One region of the Halomonas sp. A020 genome, then DNA from elsewhere that is predicted to be linked to it. Evidence: predicted binding sites of a transcription regulator. Region 1 holds the regulator's gene; each other region holds the start of a gene.
What was found. The regulator sigma-54, encoded in region 1, starts transcription at its own class of promoters, with help from an activator protein. The targets are predictions, from matches to a motif close to TGGCACNNNNNTTGCTNT.
Positions count from the first base shown of each region.

Region 2: glnA (glutamate--ammonia ligase) is a predicted target of sigma-54. The motif match lies at 2,350-2,367, and genes of this name have one in related genera.
Region 3: FRH_RS10115 (nitrate reductase) is a predicted target of sigma-54. The motif match lies at 2,032-2,049, and genes of this name have one in related genera.

Region 1 is NZ_AP022850.1:3,631,993-3,636,693, forward strand. It holds gene lptC (LPS export ABC transporter periplasmic protein LptC) at 1-433, shown strand, start outside; gene lptA (lipopolysaccharide transport periplasmic protein LptA) at 442-936, shown strand; gene lptB (LPS export ABC transporter ATP-binding protein) at 950-1,708, shown strand; gene FRH_RS17140 (RNA polymerase factor sigma-54) at 1,814-3,229, shown strand; gene raiA (ribosome-associated translation inhibitor RaiA) at 3,327-3,635, shown strand; gene ptsN (PTS IIA-like nitrogen regulatory protein PtsN) at 3,640-4,107, shown strand; gene rapZ (RNase adapter RapZ) at 4,166-4,701, shown strand, end outside.
Region 2 is NZ_AP022850.1:1,525,503-1,530,203, forward strand. It holds gene FRH_RS07105 (alpha/beta hydrolase-fold protein) at 1-177, opposite strand, end outside; gene FRH_RS07110 (acyltransferase) at 377-1,402, shown strand; gene FRH_RS07115 (hypothetical protein) at 1,462-2,055, opposite strand; gene glnA (glutamate--ammonia ligase) at 2,610-4,016, shown strand; gene FRH_RS07125 (DUF4124 domain-containing protein) at 4,106-4,648, shown strand.
Region 3 is NZ_AP022850.1:2,178,874-2,183,574, forward strand. It holds gene nirB (nitrite reductase large subunit NirB) at 1-299, opposite strand, end outside; gene FRH_RS10110 (FAD-dependent oxidoreductase) at 317-1,624, opposite strand; gene FRH_RS10115 (nitrate reductase) at 2,259-4,701, shown strand, end outside.

The sequences.
Region 1 (4,701 bases):
ATTAGAGAATGCCGAAATCACCCTATTTGGGGAATCGGGGACGATTCAGCAGTCGCTGGTCACTCCCCGGCTAGTGCATACACCTCAAACGGCCATGACAGATGTCGTGTCGCCACGTGCTACGCTGTTCGATAGCGAACAGCGGGAGTGGTTGGCGACCGCGGATACCGGCACCCTGAATACCGATACTCAGGCCTTGACGCTGCGCGGGTCTGCCCGGCTGCTCGCGCCTGAAGAGGGTTGGCAGCTCGATACACAGCAACTCAACTACGATGGCGTGACCCGCCACGCCTGGAGCACTACGCCCGTGCTGTTGCAGCAGCCCCCTCAGCGTATGGAAGCTTCCCGCATGGACGTTTGGCTGGATGACAGCCAGGTCCGCCTGACCAACAACGTGCGCGGCGTGCATCCGCCGGCCACTCGTACCCCCTAGGAGTCGCGATGAATGCCTCTCTCCGCAGCACCCTCTTTGCTTTAACGCTACCGCTGGCGACGGCTGCCATGGCGCAAAGCCAAGCACCCATCGAAGTAGAAGCCGACCGCCTGGACCTCGACCAGCGCGCGGGCACCGCAGTTTACTCAGGTAACGTGGATATTCGTCAAGGCGAAATGCAATTGCGCGGCGAACGCGTCGAGATTCAGCGCAATGATGCAGGGGAACTTTCTCAAGCCATTGCCACGGGTGAGCGTGCCTACTTGCGCAATCGTCTCGACGACCAGGAGACCCCCATGGAAGGTTGGGCACGGCGCATCATCTATCATGTCGCCGAACGCCGCGTGGAGCTGATCGACCAAGCCGAACTGACCCAGCAAGGCGACCGCTTTCAAGGGGGCCGCCTGGAGTACTTCATCGACCAGGAAGTGGTGCAAGCTCGCTCCGACGTGAACGGTAGCGACAACCAGCGCATTCGCATGACCCTTCAGCCGGAACAATAGGGAGCGCCCACACGTGGCAGCATCAACGTCTGCAGATTCCGCACCTGTCAAAACGCTCTACGCCCACCACCTAGCGAAGAGCTACAAACGCCGCCGTGTCGTCAAGGACATCAACCTGGAAATCGCCCAGGGCAGTGTCGTTGGACTGTTGGGCCCCAATGGAGCCGGTAAAACCACCTCGTTTTACATGATCGTCGGACTGGTCAAATCCGATGCGGGCAATGTGGGTATCGACGATCTGGATTTGACCCACGCGCCCATGCACGAACGCGCCATGGCAGGCATTGGGTATCTTCCCCAAGAGGCCTCCATTTTTCGCAAGCTCTCGGTAGCCGATAACATCATGGCCATCCTCGAGACGCGCAAAACGCTCGATCGCAGTGCCAGAGAAGCTCGCCTGGAGTCACTGCTCGAAGATTTTCATATCACCCATATTCGTGACAACCTAGGCATGAGCCTCTCAGGAGGCGAGCGCCGTCGAGTAGAGATCGCGCGGTCGCTGGCCACCGAGCCCGCGTTCATTCTACTCGACGAACCCTTTGCAGGGGTCGACCCTATTTCGGTCGGCGAAATCAAAACCATTATCCGCGCACTCAAAAAACGCCACATCGGCGTCTTGATCACCGACCACAACGTGCGTGAAACCCTGGATATTTGCGATATCGCCTACATCGTTGGCGATGGCCACATCATCGCCAGTGGAAACGCCCAGGAGATTCTCAATAACCAAAAGGTCCGCGACGTCTATCTGGGCGCTGATTTCCGGCTCTAAACCGAGGCCTGACCAAACTTTTCTTTTAGTGGCATGCTTATTGCACTTGCACCTAGCCATAACTCGCTCTAGGGTGGAGCTTTCTGATTAACGAGTGGTTCTCAGATGGTCATGAAAGCTTCTCTCCAATTGCGTATCGGCACACAGCTGACCATGACACCCCAGCTGCAACAGGCCATTGCCCTGCTGCAGCTCTCTACGCTGGACCTCCGTCAAGAAATTCAGCAAGCACTTGACGCCAACCCTATGCTCGAGCAAGAGGACGAGTTTGGGGAACAGGCAGTCAGCGAGCCGCAAGAGGCCGAGTGGTCTGACAGCATTCCCAACGAACTCTCCGTCGACAGCGACTGGTCGGACACCTACCAAGACATGGGCAGTCTGAGCGGTGGTAGCGAAGGACCCGACTTCGAGCGCCAAGCCGCTGGCCAAAGCCTGCATGGCCATTTGCTGTGGCAACTGGCCATGACCGATGTCAGCTCACGGGAATATGCAATTGCGGAGAGCCTGATCGATGCGCTGGACGCCAATGGTTATCTTACCCAGCCGCTCAACGACATTCGTGAAGGGCTCAAAGCACAAGGTCATGACGGCTTGAGCCAACGGGAAGTGGAAAATACCCTACTGCGCTTGCAGCAGTTCGAGCCGACCGGCGTGTTCGCTCGCGACCTGCGCGAATGTCTGATGCTTCAACTTGCTGCGTTGCCGGAAGACACCCCGCTATTGATGCCAGCCAAACGGCTGGTACGACAGTTTTTGGAGGCGCTAGGCAAAGACGATATGCGCCTCCTCAAGCGCCGTTTGAGCCTGGACGATGAACAGCTGGATGACGTCATTCGATTAATTCGCAGCCTCGATCCCCGACCCGGCAGCGCCTACGGCGTGACCGACGATAGCTACATCACTCCCGATCTGGTCGTGCGCCATGACAACGAAGGCTGGCATTTAGAGCTCAACCCGGACGCTCTTCCACGGCTACGCATCCAACCCGACTACGCCAGCTTGATCAAACGCGCCGACAAGAGCCAGGACAACCAGTTCTTGAAAGAGCACCTTCAAGAAGCGCGCTGGCTGATCAAAAGCCTCTCTAGCCGCAATGACACCTTGCTGCGCGTGGGGCGTGAAATCATCGCTCGCCAAATTGGCTTTCTAGAGCACGGCGAAGAGGCCATGAAGCCACTGATCTTGGCCGACATCGCCGAAGCCGTAGAGATGCATGAGTCGACCATCTCACGCGTGACGACACAGAAGTTCATTCATACACCGCGTGGCGTGTTCGAGTTGAAATACTTTTTCTCCAGTCAAGTCAGTGGCCAAGACGGCGGCGACAGCCACTCGAGCACGGCCATTCGCGCACGTATCAAAAAGCTCATTCAAGAGGAGCCCTCAGGCAAACCGCTCTCCGATAGTCGCTTGGTGACGCTTCTCGAAGAGGGCGGAATAAGCGTGGCACGACGTACCGTCGCGAAATATCGCGAGTCGATGGGCATTCCCTCTTCGAGCGAGCGCCGCCGTTTACGCTAGTTAAACGCTTGGTCGTGACAAACTCACCGCAAGGGCTTTGCAATAGCGTAAAAAGGGTTACAATCGAAGTACAGCCCGATGGATAAGGAGCACGTCAATGCAAGTAAACATCACTGGTCATCACGTTGAACTGACTGACGCCTTGCGTGACTACGTTAACGAAAAGCTGGAACGCGTCGAACGACACTACGACAATATCACCACGGTACAAGTGACCTTATCTGTCGAAAAGGAGCGCCAGCAGGCAACGTGCACGCTACATGCCGCCGGTGCTGACCTTCATGCCGAGGCACTCGATAACGATATGTATGCTGCCATCGATGCCCTTGCGGACAAAATCGATCGTCAACTCGTCAAACACAAGGAAAAAGCACAAGCTCGCGCTCAAGGCGCAGGCGTGCGTTAACTCAATGACGTTGGAAACCATTCTCCCCCCGGAGCGCGTGCTTTATGACGTACCCGGGGGCAGCAAAAAGCGGGTGCTGGAGTTTTTCAGCACCTTCATCGCCCAAAACACGCCCAGCCTTGACAGCCAAGAAGTGTTCAGTCGTTTGATTGGGCGCGAGCGTCTTGGCAGCACGGGGATTGGCAACGGTGTTGCCATTCCCCACGCAAGAAGCCCACACTGCAGTGCCCCCATTGCTGGCTTTTTGAAACTGGCGGAACCCGTCGATTTCGATGCCATCGATGGGGACCCGGTCGATCTCGTGTTCGTTTTGCTGGTGCCTGAAGAAGCCGATGACACGCACCTTGCTTTGCTCGGACAAGTCGCGACGATCATGAACGACGCCGATACTCGCCAACAGCTGCGCAAAGCAGGCAGCCAAAAAGAACTGTTGACGCTGATAACGGCCAAGATACGCGAACAAGCTGCGTAACAGATCTACTCCTTCAATTTGTCTTTACTTCTTACGCTCAAACGCCAAGAGAGACGCTATGCAACTGGTGATCATTAGCGGCCGTTCAGGTTCCGGTAAGTCTATCGCCTTACAAGCGCTGGAAGATCTTGGCTATTACGCGATCGATAACTTGCCTGCCATGCTGTTGGGCTCGCTTATCGACGAGTTGCGCGCCCAGGGTGAGCGCACCCGGATTGCCGTCAGTATCGACGCACGCAACTTACCTACTGCGCTGGAGCGTCTGCCAGCGCTACTTGAAGAATTGCGCCACCGGGAAATTCGTTTTCAGGTGATCTACCTGACAACCGATGCGCGTATTTTGCTGGAGCGTTACTCGGCCACCCGCCGTCGTCATCCCCTCACCCGTGATAGCGACATGACGCTGGAAGAAGCGATCAACAAAGAAGAAGAGACGCTGAATGACATTCGCGACCTCGCCGATTTATTGATCGATACGTCTCGACTCTCCGTACACGATCTGCGACGCCGCATTACCGACCAAGTAGCTCATCAGCGCCAGCATCAACTGACGCTCACCTTCGAGTCCTTTGGCTACAAACGCGGCGTTCCGCT
Region 2 (4,701 bases), 1.9 Mb from region 1:
TGACCCGTGTAGCAGGTATACCACTGGGTAAGGCGCCGAGGCCTGAGGGTCATAAGCGTCCGGTAAATAGATCGTATACGGGTAGTCATAACCCAGGGTGGGTGAAAAGAACTGTGCCCGTGAGACATCGCCCGCCAGGGCAACGCTACTCAGTGCCAACCCACCCAAAACGACCATGATCGCGCGCATCCAGCCGGTGAGGCATTCAGAGACAGTGCGTCCGAGAGCGTGTAAAAGCGGGAATCTGAGCGACTGTTCGAACACGAGGCCTCCAGGAATTTACCGTCGTTTAAAAGGTCGGACAACGCTGTAAGCCAGCCTGTTCATTGTCGTAAGCCCCTACATCAGCTTAGCAGCGGGGCTTGGTGGAGGTTCGATGCAGAAAATCGAGGAAATTTACTGGCTGCGCGCGTACGGCTGTGTCGCTGTGTTTCTCTTTCATTGGCTAGATCACCTGAATCAGCGCGTGGACAACGTCGTTACCGATCTCATGCGCATACCGCTGGTGCTGGGCACGCCTGTATTCCTGTTCATTTCGGTCTTTGTGTTTGCCGTCCGCTATGACAAGCAAGTACCGCCAGGTTTTCTATGGCAGCGAGTGAAGTACGTCATGCTGCCCTATTTAACGTACGGGTTCATCTATTCCACTGCCCAGTGGTGGCAACTGGCGGGCAGCGACAGCTCCGTGAATGTTTGGGAGAACGCAAAAGCCTACTTTATTTATGCGGGCTGGCATGGCTATTTTTTGATCATCGCCATGCAGTTCTATGCCGCTTATTGGGCCTTTACTCGTTGGCAGCTATGGCGCTTGCATCCGGTTCCTTGGCTATGGGGAGCTTGCTTGGTGAGTATGGCATATTGGGGGTTGGCGTATGCGTTGGCTATTGAGCCGCCGGGTTATTTGCTTTGGGTGGCTCCGTTGGGTTGGATCTATCTGTTCTTCTTGGCGCTAGTGCTGGTGCGCTATTACCCCTTAACGCCTTCTAGCCAGTTGATCGAACGGCCCGTTTGGCTACAAACCCTCTCGCAACCACGTTGGCTCTTGTTGTTCGTTGGCTTGATCGTGCTGGCCACGTTCGAGTATCGGCTGTCGTTCTCCTCGAAAGAGGTGTGGGTCATTCCCTTTTTTGTGCTGTTCACGCTGGCATTGATGCGTGGCTTAAAAGGGCGTAAAGCGCCTGGATGGGTGCGCTATATCAATGCTTACTCGTTTGGTATTTATCTAGCGCATCCTATGTTTTTTACGCTCACCGATACGCTAGTGGGCATTTCTACGCTGCCCCTGGCGGTTTATGCGCTGTTGCTCATCATGGTGGGTAGTGTGGGATCGATTCTGCTCAACAAAGTAGCCAATACCACCACATTGGGTGCCATGTTGCTGGGTAAGCGTTTAAAAATATGAACGGTTCGACGGGTTGGTGAGCTGGCAGGTTGGCGTTAAGAGTCAAAGAGGGGCAGGCGCTAAGAGGAGGTGGGTGAGCGGCTTTGTGGCGAGCCTCGAGCAAGCCCAAGCGACTCGCCGCTTAGCGTTTTTAAACGCGTAGGGCAAGCGTATAGGCGCTGTAAAAAGTCGAGCAGTGCTGGCTCATCGAGCTCTGGATCGAAGCCTCCGATTCGCTCCAACCACGCACGGCGAATGGCAATGTAGGGGGGAACGGTCACCGCCGAGCTGAGAAAGTGCAGCAACAGACGTTCCGAAAAGCGGGGAGTGGCGGCGTTGATGAGCAGCGCATCCGTCGCCGTGTCTAGCTGTGGATAGAGTAGGTACCAAAGCTGCGCCGCCATGGGTTCTTTATGCAGCGCAATCAGCAGCCAGTCTGCCTGGCTAATATACGCCGCTTGGTTGAGGCGTGCACCTAGGGTATGGGCAGGTGTCACCAAGCCGTGCGCGTGGTAACGCTTTTCGAGATCGGTTAGCCGTTCATCCGAGTGAGCACAGGTCACGATAATGGGTAGGGCATGGTCAGCAAGACCGGATTGGCGAATCGAGCGCAGGTGGCGGGGTAGCAAAGCTCCTGTCACTGAAGCATCAACGATAAAGCAGACCGTACCCATGCACGCGGCTTCCTTTTGTTATGAAAGCATCTCTGTTTGTAATTGATTGTAGATGTGGGTTTCTTTACGTAGCAAGAGAAAGTTTTTTAACGAAAAAAACAGTGAGGCTGGCGAGTTATTCATTTTGGTGCGTCTTGAGTGTTATTTGCACCAAATGCGTGCAAGGAAATGACGGTCTAGGCGTTTGAAAAAGCAATTGCCACTCCCTTGCTGCATTAAGACGCATGGGATGAGTCATTTTTCATATTTTAAAACAAAGAGTTGTTGATATTTTTTTCCATTATGGTGCAGAGTTGGCATGCTCTGTGCTTGTAAGCCATAGGTAGTTTCATCAGCGGCTATTGAAGCGTAGGCAGACGCCTCCAGGCGTGCTACAACGATAGCCGGTCTGAAATGATCGCTGGGCGGTTGTTATCCATCGTCGAACAAACGTTGAGCGAACAAAAAAGACAAACGCGCCACATGCAGCCGCGTGTTGAACGATTTGTTGAATAACACCTTTATCGATCGCTTACAGTTACACGCTTTAAGCCACGCTCATACCGGAGGACACTATGTCAGCCAAGACTCTCGCGCTAATCGAAGAACATGATGTTAAGTGGGTAGATCTGCGTTTCACCGACACGCGCGGTAAAGAGCAGCACGTCACCGTACCGGCACGCGACGTGAACGAAGAGTTTTTTGAAAACGGCCAGATGTTCGATGGTTCTTCCATCAACGGCTGGAAGGGCATCAACGAGTCTGACATGATCCTGCGTCCGGAAGACGGTACCGCCTTCCTCGACCCCTTCACCGAAGATGCCACACTGATTCTGCGTTGCGACATCATCGAGCCTGCCACTATGCAGGGCTACGATCGCGACCCGCGCTCCATCGCCAAGCGCGCCGAAGCCTACCTGCAGTCGACTGGCCTGGGTGACACTGCCTTCTTCGGTCCGGAGCCGGAATTCTTCATCTTCGATGAGGTGCACTGGAAAGCCGACATTCAAGGCGCCATGTACAAAATCACCTCTGACGAAGGCGCATGGGCGACCAGCAACCAGGTAGAAGGCGGCAACTTGGGCCACCGTCCGCGCGTGAAAGGCGGCTACTTCCCGGTACCCCCGGTCGACAGCTTCCACGATATCCGTGGTGCGATGTGTAACACCCTGGAAGCGATCGGTCAGACCGTCGAAGTTCACCACCACGAAGTGGCGAACGCCGGTCAGAACGAAATCGGCGTGAAGTTCAACACGCTGGTGAAGAAAGCCGACGAAGTTCAGGAAATGAAGTACGTGATCCACAACGTGGCGCACGCTTATGGCAAGACCGCGACCTTCATGCCGAAGCCGCTGGTGGGCGACAACGGCTCGGGCATGCACGTCCACCAGTCGTTCTGGAAAGATGGCCAGAACCAGTTCGCTGGCGACGAGTACGCGGGCCTGTCCGAAATGGCGCTGTACTACATTGGCGGTATCATCAAGCACGCTCGCGCGCTGAACGCCTTCACCAACGCCTCTACCAACTCGTACAAGCGTCTGGTGCCGGGTTTCGAAGCGCCGGTCATGCTGGCCTACAGCGCCCGTAACCGTTCTGCGTCCATCCGTATTCCGTACACCGCTAGCCCGAAAGGCAAGCGTGTCGAGACGCGCTTCCCCGACCCGACCGCCAACCCCTACCTGGCGTTCGCGGCGATGCTGATGGCGGGTATCGACGGTATCAAGAACAAGATCCATCCTGGCGATGCCATGGACAAGAACCTGTACGACCTGCCGCCCGAGGAAGGCAAGTCCGTCCCGACCGTGGCCAACAGCCTGGATCAAGCCCTGGAAGCGCTCGACGCTGACCGTGCGTTCTTGACCGAAGGCGGCGTGTTCACCGACGACATGATCGATGCCTACATCGAACTGAAGATGGAAGACGTCGAGCGTATTCGCATGACGACTCACCCGATCGAGTTCGACATGTACTACAGCTGCTAAGATCACCCTTGAGGTGTCGTTAGCCTGAAAACCCCGCCTCGGCGGGGTTTTTTCGTTGAGGCGAGGAAAGGAAAAGGGAGGAAGACGTCATGATCCGTCGCTGGCACGTGCGCTATGCAAGAGGATTGTCCACAGGTGCTGCGCTGCTATTGGGGCTGTGGGTAAGCGCGGCGCTGGGGCAAACGGTGTATCGCGTGGTGGACGCCCAGGGCAAGGTGACGTTTACCGACAACCCAGAACGTGGCGGTGAAGCCGTCACGTTGGCACCGCTGCCCAGCGTGACGACGGTGCGCTCTGCCCCACCTGACAGCCGAACCCCGAGCCGCACTCAGAGCCATCCTGGGCAACCGTTTATGCCTTATGACCGCTTTACCATCGTCAACCCGGCGAACAGCAGCGCCGTTCGGGGCGGCATGACGCCCGTGGAAGTGCAGGTGGTGCCGCCACTGCGGGACGACCACCAAATTCAACTGAGGGTGAATGGCGAGCTGAGCCAATCCGCCCTGCATAGCGACGCCTTCTGGCTGGCGGGGTTACCTGTGGGAGCGCACCATATTCATGCGGAGCTGTTGGATAGCCAGGGCCGTGTGCAGCACCGCACCGATCCGGTGACTATTTTTATCACTGACTAATCGAGTGCACTATAATGGTGCATTGAGGCGGCGCGTTTATCGGTTCATTGCGC
Region 3 (4,701 bases), 1.5 Mb from region 1:
ACCACCCGCTGCTGTTCGCGATCGATCGAGGTGACCGCTTCGCCGCTGCGTAGTCGAATGCCGTGGCTGCGGTAGTAATCGGCATCACACAGGGCCAGCGACTGTGCGTCGCGCCCGCTAAAGTACTCGGATAGATGCACCCGGTCGTAAGCGCGATGGCGCTCTTCGCCAAAGATAGTGACGTCAAACCCGGCCAGCGCGCCGCTTTCCACCAGCTGTTCGGCAAAATGGTGGCCGACCATGCCGTTACCTACAATGATCAGCGTTTGTTTGTTGGAAGACGTAGTGGGAGTAGACATTGTGTGATTCACCATAGCTAAGCCGCCTCACGGGGGAGAGATAAAGAGGGTGACGAGGTGTCGAGATGCGCATCGAGCGCCGTTTGGGCATCGGTGGCGCCAAACAGCAGCAGGTGGCGGCACGCGGTTAAATCGGTCGCGGCCAGCGCTTGCTCGAAGTACCAGGGGCCGTGGCGGGTATCGCCATACAGCACCGCGCCGACGAGGCGGCCTTGCTGGAGCAGTAAGCGGCAGTAGTCGCCGGTTTCCGGGTCTTGATAGCGAAGCTCTTCGTGCTTGGCGGCGGCCTCGGTGGGGCCAAAGGCAAACAGGCTGACACCGCTGACCTTGAGTTTGGTGGCCGTGGGGGCTTCTTGATACGCCGCGGGCGTTTCACCACACAGCACGGCGGCCAGCACGTCCACCTGCCGCCAAATCGGTTCCACCAGCCCGTAAGTGTGCTGCTCGAACTGGCAGCATTCGCCTAGCGCATGGATGTGGGCGTCGGAAGTGGTCAGGTGGCCGTCCACGACGATGGCGCGATCGCAGACGAGTCCACTCTGCTGTCCTAGCTCCGCATTCGGGGTAATGCCCGCCGCCACGATGACGCTATCGGCAGGGAGCTTTCGGCCATCGCTCAGGGTGACCGACTGCACCTCCCCGTGGCCGTTATCTTCCAAGGCGGCGAGCGATGCGCCGGTTTCAATGAGGATGCCGCGCTCGCGCAGCGTGGCTTCCAGCAACTGAGCGGCGGTGGTGTCTAGCTGACGGTTCATCAACCGATGACTGCGCTGCAAAACGCTGACGGTGAGCGCGCGTCCGCCCCGTTTGCGCAGCCCTTCGGCGGCTTCCAGCCCAAGCAAGCCGCCGCCAATCACCACGGCGTTGCCGCCTTGCCGAGCAATGGCTTCCAAGGCGCTGACGTCACGCAGGTCGCGAAACGTGTGAACACCGTCGAGCGTGATGCCGGGCACCGCTGGCAGCGCGGGGCGCGAGCCAGTGGCCAAGACCAAGCGGTCATAGCGTAACGTGTTGCCGCGATGTGTGATGAGCAGGCGGCGTTCGCGGTCGATGGCGGTCACGCGGTCGCCAAGTATCAGCGTGACGTCGTTATCGGCGTACCAGGAGGCGTCTTGCAGAGTGAGCGCCTCGGGCGCCAGTTCGCCTGCCAATAAAGGGGAGAGCAAAATACGGTTATAGGCAGGCACCGGCTCCTCACCCACCACCGTTATGCGGCTGGGGCGCTTTGGATGGTGAACCAGCGCGTCGAGTAGTCGCTGGCTCGCCATGCCATTACCGATGATGACGAGGTGGTCTGTCTGTGAGCACCGGGAAGCGATTTCCATGGGTAGCTCCTTTGGTTGAAGCATCATGTTCAGCAAATAAAAACGCCCCTGGCACAGCCCTCTCAAGAAGGGAGTGTCAGGGGCGTCGTTGCCCGTTGGCGTCGTCGATAACGCACAGCAACCGCCGTTGGTTGCCGAACTGTCTTATCCTAGTGGTCAGCAAAAAGCCCGCCAGCTCTTGCCGCAGGTGGATTTAATTCAGCTTAATCAGCGTATTAAGCGTTTTTGAGGATTCGGTGGGCCGCGCATAGTTGAGTGGGCGTGCCCTACTTTGGTGCTTGAGCGACGATTCATGCACCCCCTTTAGCCGCTTATTCGACAAAGAGCATTCCTTTAGCGAGTAATGAAAATACAAGCATGTTTATAAGCTATTGTTTTTATAATATTTAATGGTTTTAAGGCCGAGTGGGCGCAGGGTTTGCATTTGTTCAAGTAACAAGGAACAACGGCTCAGTGCAGGGTCTTTGCTCATAACGATCACAACCATAAATTGCGTCGAACAATACCAACGGCAGCAAATCACTGATGAGTACGGCACCGGGTAAATGGTGCCCCTGAGACAACGGCGTCCAGGCAGGCTTCTTTTGAAGCTGGCTTGGGCGCTTTTTGCTTTTTAACGCGGGAGGAAACTGCCATGCCACAGGTCAATCGGCTCGCCCGAACCACCTGCCCCTACTGCGGCGTCGGCTGCGGCGTGACTGCAACGCTTGAAAGCGGCCAGCTCATTGCCGTCGAGGGGGACCGCGAGCACCCAGCCAACTACGGCCGCCTATGTGTGAAAGGCACCGCGCTGCACGAAACGCTCGGCGCACAGGGGCGCTTGCTGATGCCCCGCGTGGATGGACAGGAGGTCTCCTGGGAGCAAGCACTCACCGTCACCGCCGAACGCTTGCAGGCCCAGCGCACTGCCCATGGCCCGCAGACGGTGGCGGCGTACTTATCCGGCCAGCTGCTGACCGAAGATTATTACGTCGCCAACAAGCTGTTCAAAGGTTTCTTGGGCACCCCGCATTTGGATACCAACTCGCGGCTCTGCATGGCGTCCGCCGTGGCGGGCTATAAACGCGCCTTTGGGGCCGATGCGGTACCCTGCAGCTATGAAGACCTCGAAGAAGCGGAACTGGTGGTGCTGGTGGGGTCCAACCTTGCCTGGAATCATCCGGTGCTCTATCAGCGTTTGAAGATAGCCAAAGAGCGCAACCCGTTGATGCGGGTCGTGGTGATCGACCCCCGCGTGACCGACACTTGTGAAATGGCCGATCTTTACCTGGGTATTCGTCCGGGTAGCGATGCGTACCTGTTCAACGGGCTGCTGGCGTGGATGGACGACCATAACCGATTGGATGCCGTGTACTTAGAACGCCACACCGAGGGGTTAGACGACGCGCTGGGCGCTGCCAAGCAGAGTGCAGGCAGCGTGGAAGCCGTTGCTCGCGAATGTGATGTGGATCCTGAACGCCTGGAAACCTTCTATTACTGGTTTGCCAGCCAGCTTCACGTGGTCACGCTCTACTCTCAGGGGGTGAATCAATCCTCCAGCGGTACCGACAAGTGCAACGCGATCATCAACTGCCATCTAGCGGGCGGAAAAATCGGCCTGCCGGGGGCGGGGCCGTTTTCGATCACCGGCCAGCCCAACGCCATGGGCGGGCGGGAAGTAGGCGGGTTGGCCAATCAGCTGGCGGCGCATATGGATTACCACACCCCGGGCGCGCGTGAGTTGGTTAGCCGCTTCTGGACTACCCAGCACTTAACGCCCGTACTACCGGACGCCCCGGGTTACAAGGCGGTGGAGCTCTTTGATGCCATCGAGCGCGGCGAGATTACCGCCCTGTGGGTGATGGCCACCAATCCAGCAGTGAGTATGCCGGATGGGGAGAAAGTGCGCCGTGCGCTGGCAAAATGCCCGCTGGTGATCGTCTCGGAGTGCGTCGCCAATACCGACCTGCTGCCCTTTGCGGATATCGTGCTGCCCGCGTCGGGCTGGTCGGAGAAGGATGGCACGGTGACCAACTCGGAGCGGCGCATTTCCCGCCAGCGGGGGTTGCTGCCGGCCCCTGGCGAGGCCAAGCACGACTGGTGGATACTCTGCGAAGTAGCAAAACGCTTAGGGTGGGGCGAAGCCTTCGATTACACCCAGCCATGGGAGATTTTCGATGAGCACGCGCGCCTTTCAGGCTATGAAAATAGCGGCGATACCCAGCGGCTATTCGACATCTCAGGGCTGGCAGGCCTGGGCCAATCGGCTTATGATGCGCTCGCTCCGATCCAGTGGCCCGTGACTCAGCAGGCCCCCCGTGGAACGGCAAGGCTGTTCGAAGATGGCCGGTTTGCGACGCCGAACGGTCGCGCGAAACTGCTGCCGATTACGCCGCGACCGCCGGCGCAGCCGCTGAGTGACGATTACCCGTTGCGCTTGAATACCGGGCGTATACGGGATCAGTGGCATACTATGACGCGTACCGCCCGTGCGCCGCGCTTGATGAACCACCGCGCCGAACCCTTCATCGAGCTGCACCCGGAGGATGCCGCCCAGGCGGGCTTAACGGATCAAAGCTTGGCCAAGTTGACCGCTGCCGCCGGGGAGTACCGTGGGCGGGTTCGGGTCTCCCACGCCCAACGCCGAGGCGAGGTGTTCGTGCCGATGCACTGGACCGACTGCTTTACCAAGCAGGGGCGCAGCGGCGCATTGATTCAGGGGTATACGGATCCGCTCTCCGGACAGCCGGAAGCCAAACAGGGGGCGGTGGCGGTGAGCAAACTTCCCGCTGCGTGGCAGGCGACGCTGCTGCTCGCCAACGGGTTGGATGCGCCATCGTCGCCGTGGTGTCGCAGCGATTACTGGGCGCGGATCCCGATGGCCAGCTGCACGCGGTGGCAGCTGGCGGATAGTCAGCCGGTCGCGGATTGGCTGGCGCAGGTGGCGGCGTGGTGCGGCGTGCCCGCTTCGCTGTGGTGTGACGACCCGGCAACCGGCAGGCTGCGGGCAGCGGGCGTGGTGAACGGTCGGCTTTGCTGGTGGCTGATGGTGGGACTCCCCGACGAGCTGCCGGGGCTAGCCTGGCTTGAAGCGCGCT